Regions from separate parts of the Gordonia sp. LMA484 genome, predicted to be linked through region 3. Evidence: predicted binding sites of a transcription regulator. Region 3 holds the regulator's gene; each other region holds the start of a gene.

Region 1 (2,197 bases), 2.5 Mb from region 3:
CGACGTGGGAGGCCGGCTGATCACAGCCGGGTGCCGAGCACACCTCCCCATCCGGGCGGGCGAACGACGCCAACCGTTGAGCCCGGGTGGCACACCGTTTGGCCTGCCCGAAATACAAGGGCTGCGGGCTCGCATCGGCGAACACCGCCAAATACTGTTGGGCCTCGGCGGCCAACCGGATCACATCGGTGATCGGCAACAGCGACCCGGTCGCGGTGGTACCGAACCCGGTCTCCCGGATCAGATCGGTGAGGTCGGCCTTGACGATCAACTGCACCGGCAACCCCCGATGGGATTTGCCCAGCAACCCATCCTCAAACACTGCCCGCAACAACGCTGCCAACGCATCATGATTGCGCTGGGCCTGGGTGCGGGTGTCGCGGGCGGCGGCCGCCTTCAGTGCCTCGGGGTCGGCGTCCTCCTCGGCACCCGAAGGGGCGTCGGGATCCTCGGGGTTGTTGAGGCCGGGTTTGGCCCACGCGGCCAGCATCATCTCCAGCAACGCCCGGGTTTCCGGATCCAGATGGCCGGTCAGTTTCGACATCTGCTGCGCGTTCTGCCGATTCAGCCACAGATTCCGCTTACGTTTACGGTCGGTGTCGTCGGTCAACTCGCCGTCCGGATCCAGATGCGCCAACACCCGCTGACCCAGGATCACGATCTCATCCGGGGTGTGCTTGACCGCCAACTCGGCCAACGACGCCTCCGCGGCCACCTTCTTGTCGTGGGGCGCCTGCTGCGGGATCGTCTCCAGAATGTCGATCACCGTACTCAGATGCGCCGGCCCGACCTCACCGGCCGCGAACGCCGCCGCCAACTCCGGATAGCGTGGCTCGGCGCACTGCCCACCCAACTGCCGCATCCGCCCGGTCGCCGCGATCTGATCCTTCCGCCGACCCGGCTCGGAGACCCGCACCTCGACATTGAGGAAGTTCGTCAAACTCCGAAACCCCATCGCCCGCGGCACACCCCGATCCGACAACTCCAGAATCTGGCGATTACCCTCGAACAACTGCCGATTGACCGCCCGCTCCGAGGCCCGCGCCACCGCCAGCACCTCCGCATCACTACAGCGCGTCAGATCCGCCGCCGCCAACCGATCCAACACCGCATGCAACTCGGTGAGCAGACCCGGCACCTCCGACAACGACTCCTGCGCGTCCTGCGTGTCGTGCGTGTTCGGCTCGGCCATACCCACCCCCCAGCGGACCAAAGTTCGAATGCATGTTCGAGAGTAGACCAGAATCGCGACCCCCGCAACCGAGCTCCGACGGGCACCTCCCGGCCCATCGCGACCGACCACAGACCATACGCATATTTCATAAGTGTATGGTGTAGTGATAGCTGCCACATCGATATTCGTCGATGCCTGCCGCAGCCGACAGCTGACCACGGCGGAGAGGTAGCGATGACGACAGCAACTCAGGGCGTGTGCCCGTTCGGCCAGGATTTCGATTTCACCGACCCCGACCTGCTGGCCACCGGGATACCGATCACCCAATTCGCTGAACTCCGCAAGACCGCCCCGGTGTGGTGGAACGCGCAGCCGTCCGGCACCTCCGGATTCAACGATGGTGGTTTCTGGGTGATCTCCCGACACGCCCATATCCGGGAGATCTCCAAGAACAACCAGTTGTGGTCGACCAACGCGAACGGTGCGATCATCCGGCTGCCGGACTACATCACCCCTGACCAGCTGGAGTTCACCAAGGCATTGCTGGTCAACCACGATCCGCCGGAGCACACCCGTCTGCGGAAGATCGTGTCGCGACTCTTCACGCCTCGGGCCGTCGCGGCACTCGAGGAGCGGTTGACCGAGTCCGCGCGACAGATCGTCCAGCGGGCGGCAGAGAAGGGCGCCGGAAACTTCGTCGACGACATCGCGATCCACCTGCCGCTGCAGGCCATCCTCGATCTCATCGGCGTCCCCGACGCCGACCGCGCGCGCATCCACGAGCTCGTCGACGCCATCATCAACAGCGACGATCCCGACCAGTCGATCGATCCGACAACCGCCAACGCCGAACTGCTCGGCTACGCCTATGCAATGGCCGAGGAGCGTCGCCGGAATCCCACCGACGACATCGTCACCACGCTCGTACAGGCTGATCTCGACGGCGACGCTCTCGACGAGGCCGAGTTCGGCTTCTTCGTCATCCTGCTGATCACCGCCGGCAACGAGACCACCAGGAATGCG
Region 2 (2,197 bases), 470 kb from region 3:
CACCCCACAGCGCCAGCAGGCCCGCCCCGAACATGATCAGGAAGCCGATGAGGCTGATGATCGGGAATCCGCCGACACGAACACCGATGACGAGCCCACCGACGAGGAGAACCAGACCCACGACGAAGATGGCCACCGCCTGCAAACGACGCCGACCACTGGACCTCCCGAGGCGGCGACGCTTGACGCTCGACGCGAACTTCGGGTCTTCGGCATACAGAGCGCTTTCGATCTGTTCGAGCATCCGCTGCTCGTGCTCCGAAAGAGGCACCGACCCTCCTTACTCCCAACTCCACCGACCCGACCCCAGACCCCACGATCCGTGTACACCGTCGGTGCCGTTCAGCCGCTTGTACGGCCTTCAAACATCATGATACGAGCAGAATCACCTGGCGACCACCATTACCCTCCTTTACCCGCAGTTGCGTCGAATTCCTCACTCACGCGGTGCGGTCGGACCGGGCGGTCTGATGGGCCAACTTGCCCTGCTCGTATGCGATCAGGATCGCCTCGACATCGTCGAGAAGGTCGATGACTCGCCGGCGCATGGCGGCCACTGCGCGCTCGTCCACCTCACGGACCAGACCCGACTCGATGTCGAGCCGAACCCGTGAGCGGGCGGCGAAGAACTCGGCGTGCCCGGCCAGGGCCGGTACGACCATCGGTAGACGGTTCCAGGCACTTCGCGAGCGGGAGCGTCGGACCGGACGGGTGGAGGGCTCATAGATCTCCAGCACCGCACCGGCAGCACGGAGGGCGGTCAGGTAGAACTGACGGAAACGCTCGGCTGCATCGGTGACCTCGTCGGCGTTGTCGAACAGGATCAGGGCACGATCGAGCAGGTCACGACTTCGACGCACGATGATCGGATCGATGTCCGTCGCCGACCCGCGGGCCGGGATCGAGCTGTGCATGGCCACCTCCCCGTGGCTCGACGACCGCCTTCTGCTGTTCACGGTCCCTGTTGTACAACGCCGGCCCGACAGCTGACGCTTCCCTCGTCATGCTGTCGGGCCGGCGCATCGTGTCGGCGGGGTGATTGACAGAACAGCTTGCGGAGGCTGATTCATCGAACACCCGTTCGACATATTCAATATAGCTAGCGGACGGCAGACCTTCAAGGCGACCGTCGGCACGGATGCCCAGAGTTCGACGAGAGGACAGACGTTCGTTGACGATCCGCCTCGTTGACCTGACCGGACAGGATGCTCACGTGTGGCTCCAGCCCGCGCTCGACATCTACGTGACCGCGATGAACTACCCGCGCGGCACCGAGATCCACCGTGCGGCGCTGTGGCGCGAGCACATCACACGGCCCGGCTGGCGTGCGGTCGGGGCGGTGGCGACCGTCTCCCCCGCCGAGATCCGCAGCCCTCAGGTCGCCGGCCGCCACTTGTCCCGGCCGGTTGCGGTGGCCGACAACGAACTGCTCGTCGGAATCGCGTACGGCTACCGGGGAGCACCCGACCAGTGGTGGAATCAGCAACTCCGCGTCGGGTTGCGTCAGTCCGGAGTCGCTCCCGCGGCCGTCGAGGAGATCACCCGGGACTATTTCGAACTCACCGAACTCCATGTCCATCCCACCGCCCAGGGCCGGGGCGTCGGGCAATGGCTACTCGGACGACTGCTCGCCGGACGGCCGGAGGGCAAGGTCTTGCTGTCCACGCCGGAGATCCCGGCCGAGGAGAACCGCGCCTGGGCGCTGTACCGACGACTGGGCTTCACCGACGTGCTGCGCAACTTCACCTTCGCCGGTGATCCGCGTCCCTTCGCCTTCCTCGGCCGCCCTCTGCCGATGGTCGCCGACGACTCGGTCACGACATGACGATCCGCCGGCGCGTTCCGGGCCGCCCCACCTCCACCGACGGTCGCGGCCACCACCTCGTCGACGCCGTTGTCGTCGGAGCGGGCCACAACGGACTCGTCGCCGCCGCATATCTCGCCCGGGCCGGACGGTCGGTCCGGGTCGTCGAGCGCGACGATGTCGCCGGCGGTGCCGTATCGACCGTTGAGCGTTTCCCGGGCTATCGCGTCGACCGCGGGTCGTCGGCGCACCTGATGATCCGTCACTCCCCGATCCTCGACGAACTCTCACTGGCAGATCACGGGCTGCGCTACGTCGACTGCGATCCGTGGGCATTCAGTCCGGCGACCGAGTCAACGGCGCCGATCATCTTCCGCACCGATCTGGACGCCA
Region 3 (2,197 bases):
CGGCCGCGATTCTTGCCGAATCCATACTGGCCGAAGTCGATTTCGTGTCGATCGGGACAAATGACCTCACCCAGTACACGATGGCGGCGGATCGGATGTCGGCCGAACTCGCCGGCCTGACCGACCCCTGGCAGCCTGCGGTGCTGTCGTTGATCGCAACCGTGGCGCGCGCGGGTTCCGAAGTGGGCAAGTCGGTGGGCGTGTGTGGCGAGGCCGCAGCAGACCCGGTGCTGGCGTGCGTGCTGGTCGGGATGGGTGTCACGTCGCTGTCGTCGGCTCCAGCCGCGGCGGCCGCGGTGGGAGCCCGACTCGGAGCGGTCAGCATGGACCAGTGCCAGGTTGCGGCCCAGGCGGCATTACGCACGTCCGACCCGGCCGCTGCGCGTGCGGCGGCGACGGCGGCGTTGGACGCCTAGCGTCATCAGGTCGGGCTTCCATGGAGGCCCGACCGGCCGGCTCGTGGCGGCCCGGTACCGGGCCCCGGGCCGGGCCCACCGTTCACACCCGGCGCATCACCGTGACGACCTTACCCAGGATGGCGGCGTTGTCGCCGGGGATCGGTTCGAACATCGCGTTGTGTGGCATCAGCCAGACGTGACCGTCCTTGCGCTTGAACGTCTTGACGGTTGCCTCGCCGTCGATCATCGCCGCGACGATGTCACCGTTCTCGGCCACGTTCTGCTGTCGCACCACGACCCAATCGCCGTCGCAGATCGCTGCATCGATCATCGATTCGCCGACCACGCGCAGCAGGAAGAGCGACCCGTCGCCGACGAGCTCACGGGGGAGCGGGAAGACGTCCTCGACGGCCTCCTCGGCGAGGATCGGTCCGCCCGCGGCGATGCGTCCGAGTACGGGTACGAAGGTGGGAGTCGGCAGTTCTGAGCCACCGGCCGGTGCGGCCGTGCCGCCCGGCGGCGTGTGCTGCTCGCCGTCCTGGATGTTGACGGCGCGAGGCCGATTGTGATCGCGTTTGAGCAGGCCCTTGCGCTCCAAAGTCCGTAGCTGATGTGCGACGGACGAGGTGGAGGTCAGTCCGACCGCCTCGCCGATCTCGCGGATGCTGGGCGGATATCCACGTTCACGCACCGACGTGCGGATGTACTCCAGCACACCCCGCTGGCGGGCGGTGAGGTTCGCCTCGGCGACCTCGGGATCAACCGTCGTCGCGCCCCCGGTCTCGTCGGTCCCACGGGTGGCGTCACGCCGTCCGCCGGCTTTGTCACTCATCGGTGTCCTCCCTCTCGGCGTCCGTCATGTGGGGGCGCCTGCCCGGTTCCTTTCGGAAACCTGCTGGATGTTGCCTTGCTACAGCGCCGACAGTATCCGAACATCCCGACATGTTCAAACATTTGTTCGACGCGTGTCGAGACATTGTCGGTCTGCCGTGATACTAATCGAACATACGTTCCGTCGAACACGTGATCGACAGTCCGGTCGATCGGGAGCCGAGGAGGACACGATGAGCACTGGGACCCTCACGCGCAGCACACGCACCCCGGACGGGGCGGTGTCCAGGTCTGAACGAACGGAGCCCGTGCGCGCCGAGCGTGTGCGCATCGAGCGCGAGCGCACCGACTCGGCACGCACCGACTCGGCAAGCACCGAGCCGACGCGAAGCGGGCGCACGCGTACCGGCGAGCAGGAGCGGGTCCGTCTCGGCGCGGGCACACGGCCGCGGCGCCAGGCGCATCACGAACCCGTCCGCCCGGCCGACCGACGGCCGGCTCGCCCGGCCGTCGGACAGTTACCTCGGGCTGCGGGGACCCGGTGCGCTGTGTCGACGGCCGAATCACGCCTGCACGCACGCCGGAGGGCCACGGCACTGGCGGTACTCGTGGGCTGTGGGCTCGCGGTTCTGGTGTGGGTGGTCACAATCGTGGGCTCCAACTATGCGGCGTCCGTGCAGCCGTCGCCAGTCGGCACCGAGATCGTCCATGTCCGACAGGGCGACTCGCTGAGCACGATCGCCGATCGGATCGCGCCCGATGTGCCCAGGCAGGCGGTCATCGACCAGATCGTCGAGCGCAACGACCTGTCCGGGTCGGGTCTCCGGGTCGGGCAGGCACTGGTCGCACCCGCATACGGCTGAGCGCAGGCGGTACTCTCATGTCACAGGTTCCAGCCGGAAACCGGCACGGCGTAGCGGGCATCCGGTGCGCCGGAGTGTCCCGAGACGTGCGTGAGGACGACATGC
Region 4 (2,197 bases), 590 kb from region 3:
AACCAGCCGTCGATGGTCTCGATGTCTGTCCGTGCACGGACGGCGGCGACGGCGGTGGCCAGTCGGCGGCGTCGGGGACCCGCGAAATGCGCCCCGGTGGTGGCCACCGTCGTCAGCCCGAGTTCACCCGCCAGTCCCGCCAGGATCGCGTTGCGCTCGTCGTCGTCCGGCAGACCCTGCGCGGTGAGCTCCACCACCACGTCTTGCCCGTACCGATCGACCAACTCGACGAGTGCCCGGCGTGCCGCAGGCCGACCACCTCGATCGAGTGCCCGACGCACCGCACCCTTGCGGCACCCGGTGAGGATCAGCCAGTGACCGTCGGCATTGTCGGGCAAGGCGTCCCGGTCATATCGCAGCAACCCCTTCTCGCCGGCGACCATGTGGGCGTCGGCGATCGTGCGGGACAGCCGGCGGTAGCCCTCGCTGCTGCGGGCGAGCACGAGCAGATGCTCGCCCACAGGATCGGGAATCCCGGTCCGCGCGACGTCGGGCTCGAGGGACAGTTCGGCCCCGAACACGGTCGGCATGGCGAACTCGCGCGCCGCCTCCGCGAACCGGACGAGGCCGTAGAAGCCGTCGTGATCGGTGAGGGCCAATGCTTTCAGATCGAGACGCTGCGCCTCTTCGACCATCTCCTCCGGCATCGACGCACCGTCGAGGAAGCTGTAGGAGCTGTGCGCGTGCAATTCGGCGAACGCGACCGACGATCGTGTTCGCTCCACACCTTCGGGCCGGTAGGCACCGCGTTTGCGAGACCAGGCCGGGCTGTCGTTACCGTCGCCGGTGTTGTCCCCCGGACCGAACGCCTCCCCCGGACGCCCCGGCCCGGGCGCACGACCGGAGAGCACGCGCTCGAGCTCCGACCACGTCGGCGGTCCCTGATCCCATCCCACCGATCGATCTTATCGAACACCCGTTCGACACTCAACCGCCACGTCCCACCCCGCCACTCACACCCGGTTCGCGGTATCAGACCCTCGTTCGCGAGCGAGCACGCGATACCAGTGAGACGAACCCGGTCGCTACCTCGCCGCCGAAATCGACCGCCGAGTCGCGTCGAGTAGCTCGAGAAGCTCTGCGGTCGAACCGGTCTCGGCGATCCGGCCGAACACGTTGTCCAGGCTGTGTCGATGACGGGCGCCATCCGAGTCGGTCATCGCGTCTATGGGCAGCGTCACATTGAAGCCCGCCTCGTGCGCATCGCGTGCCGTCGATTCCACCCCGGCGCCGGTCGCGATTCCGACCACGACCACCTGGGTGACCCCACCCTCACGCAGATCGTCGGCGAGTCCGGTACCGGTGAACGCACTGACCGAGTGCTTGGTCACGACGATGTCGTCGGCAGCCGGGGTGAACTCGTCGATGAGCTCGTCCCATCCGACGGGAAAGCTCGGCGTGGAGCCGTCACTCAGATCGGTCCGACCCGGCGGCCTCCCGGACACCGTTACGAACACGATCGGGAGACCGTGGGTGCGGAAGCGGTCGACGATCTCGACCGAACGTTCGACGACGTGCGACGACGAGTGCGGCGCGAGGTCCCGTCCGACGATGCCACGCTGTAGGTCGACGACGACCAGAGCGGTGTTCGGATCCAGTGTGGTCATGCTCATTTCGTGATCCTCTCGATCATCAGGACTCGGCAAGTCGTTTCAGCAGCTCGGTCGCCGTCGCCAGCTGACGGATCTCGTCGCCGGTCATCAGCGCGTCCAACCGTTGGGCGAGCCAATCCTCACGGGCGAGCCGGCCGGCCCCGAACTCGTCGCGCGCCCGCTGCGACAGGCCCAGAATGGTCTTGCGCCCGTCATCGGGATCGCGCGCGCCGACGACCATGTCGGCCGCGAGGAGCGCGGAGACGATCGCAGCCATCGATTGGGGACGCATGCCCTCGGCCCGGGCGAGGTCGTTTGCGGTACATGGACCATCACGATCGAGGCGGCCGAGCACATTGAGTTGCGACCGGGTCAGGTCAGCGGTGGGCACCTCGTGGCGCAGACGACGAGTGAGTTGCCCGAGCGCGATCCTGAGATCGGCGGCGAGCGCGCCTGTGCCGGACTTCTGCTCCACACCGCAGACCGTAGCAAATAGTCAGTCAACTGAACAGTTGGCTGATCAGTTCAACCGTCGTCAGACCCCGAAGGCCGGCGGGTACCCGATCACACCGGCCGGGATCGGCCTGGCCGGATCGAGCGCGAGA

What was found. Region 3 encodes LexA, which represses DNA repair genes until DNA is damaged. Its sites were predicted from a motif close to CGAACANNTGTTCG; they were not measured.
Region 1: AC4AMJ_RS01590 (HNH endonuclease signature motif containing protein) is a predicted target of LexA. The motif match lies at 1,218-1,231, and genes of this name have one in related genera.
Region 2: AC4AMJ_RS10245 (SAV_6107 family HEPN domain-containing protein) is a predicted target of LexA. The motif match lies at 1,071-1,084, and genes of this name have one in related genera.
Region 4: AC4AMJ_RS15040 (error-prone DNA polymerase) is a predicted target of LexA. The motif match lies at 910-923, and genes of this name have one in related genera.

Annotation. Positions count from the first base shown of each region.
Region 1 covers NZ_CM176700.1:356,353-358,549, reverse strand. The annotation lists gene AC4AMJ_RS01590 (HNH endonuclease signature motif containing protein) at 1-1,192, opposite strand, end outside; gene AC4AMJ_RS01585 (cytochrome P450) at 1,409-2,197, shown strand, end outside.
Region 2 covers NZ_CM176700.1:2,356,677-2,358,873, forward strand. The annotation lists gene AC4AMJ_RS10240 (SCO2097 family morphological protein) at 1-271, opposite strand, end outside; gene AC4AMJ_RS10245 (SAV_6107 family HEPN domain-containing protein) at 441-914, opposite strand; gene AC4AMJ_RS10250 (GNAT family N-acetyltransferase) at 1,172-1,825, shown strand; gene AC4AMJ_RS10255 (phytoene desaturase family protein) at 1,822-2,197, shown strand, end outside.
Region 3 covers NZ_CM176700.1:2,829,293-2,831,489, reverse strand. The annotation lists gene ptsP (phosphoenolpyruvate--protein phosphotransferase) at 1-416, shown strand, start outside; gene lexA (transcriptional repressor LexA) at 499-1,230, opposite strand; gene AC4AMJ_RS12425 (LysM peptidoglycan-binding domain-containing protein) at 1,463-2,092, shown strand; gene nrdR (transcriptional regulator NrdR) at 2,194-2,197, shown strand, end outside.
Region 4 covers NZ_CM176700.1:3,420,402-3,422,598, forward strand. The annotation lists gene AC4AMJ_RS15040 (error-prone DNA polymerase) at 1-896, opposite strand, end outside; gene AC4AMJ_RS15045 (isochorismatase family protein) at 1,026-1,613, opposite strand; gene AC4AMJ_RS15050 (MarR family winged helix-turn-helix transcriptional regulator) at 1,633-2,067, opposite strand; gene AC4AMJ_RS15055 (GNAT family N-acetyltransferase) at 2,128-2,197, opposite strand, start outside.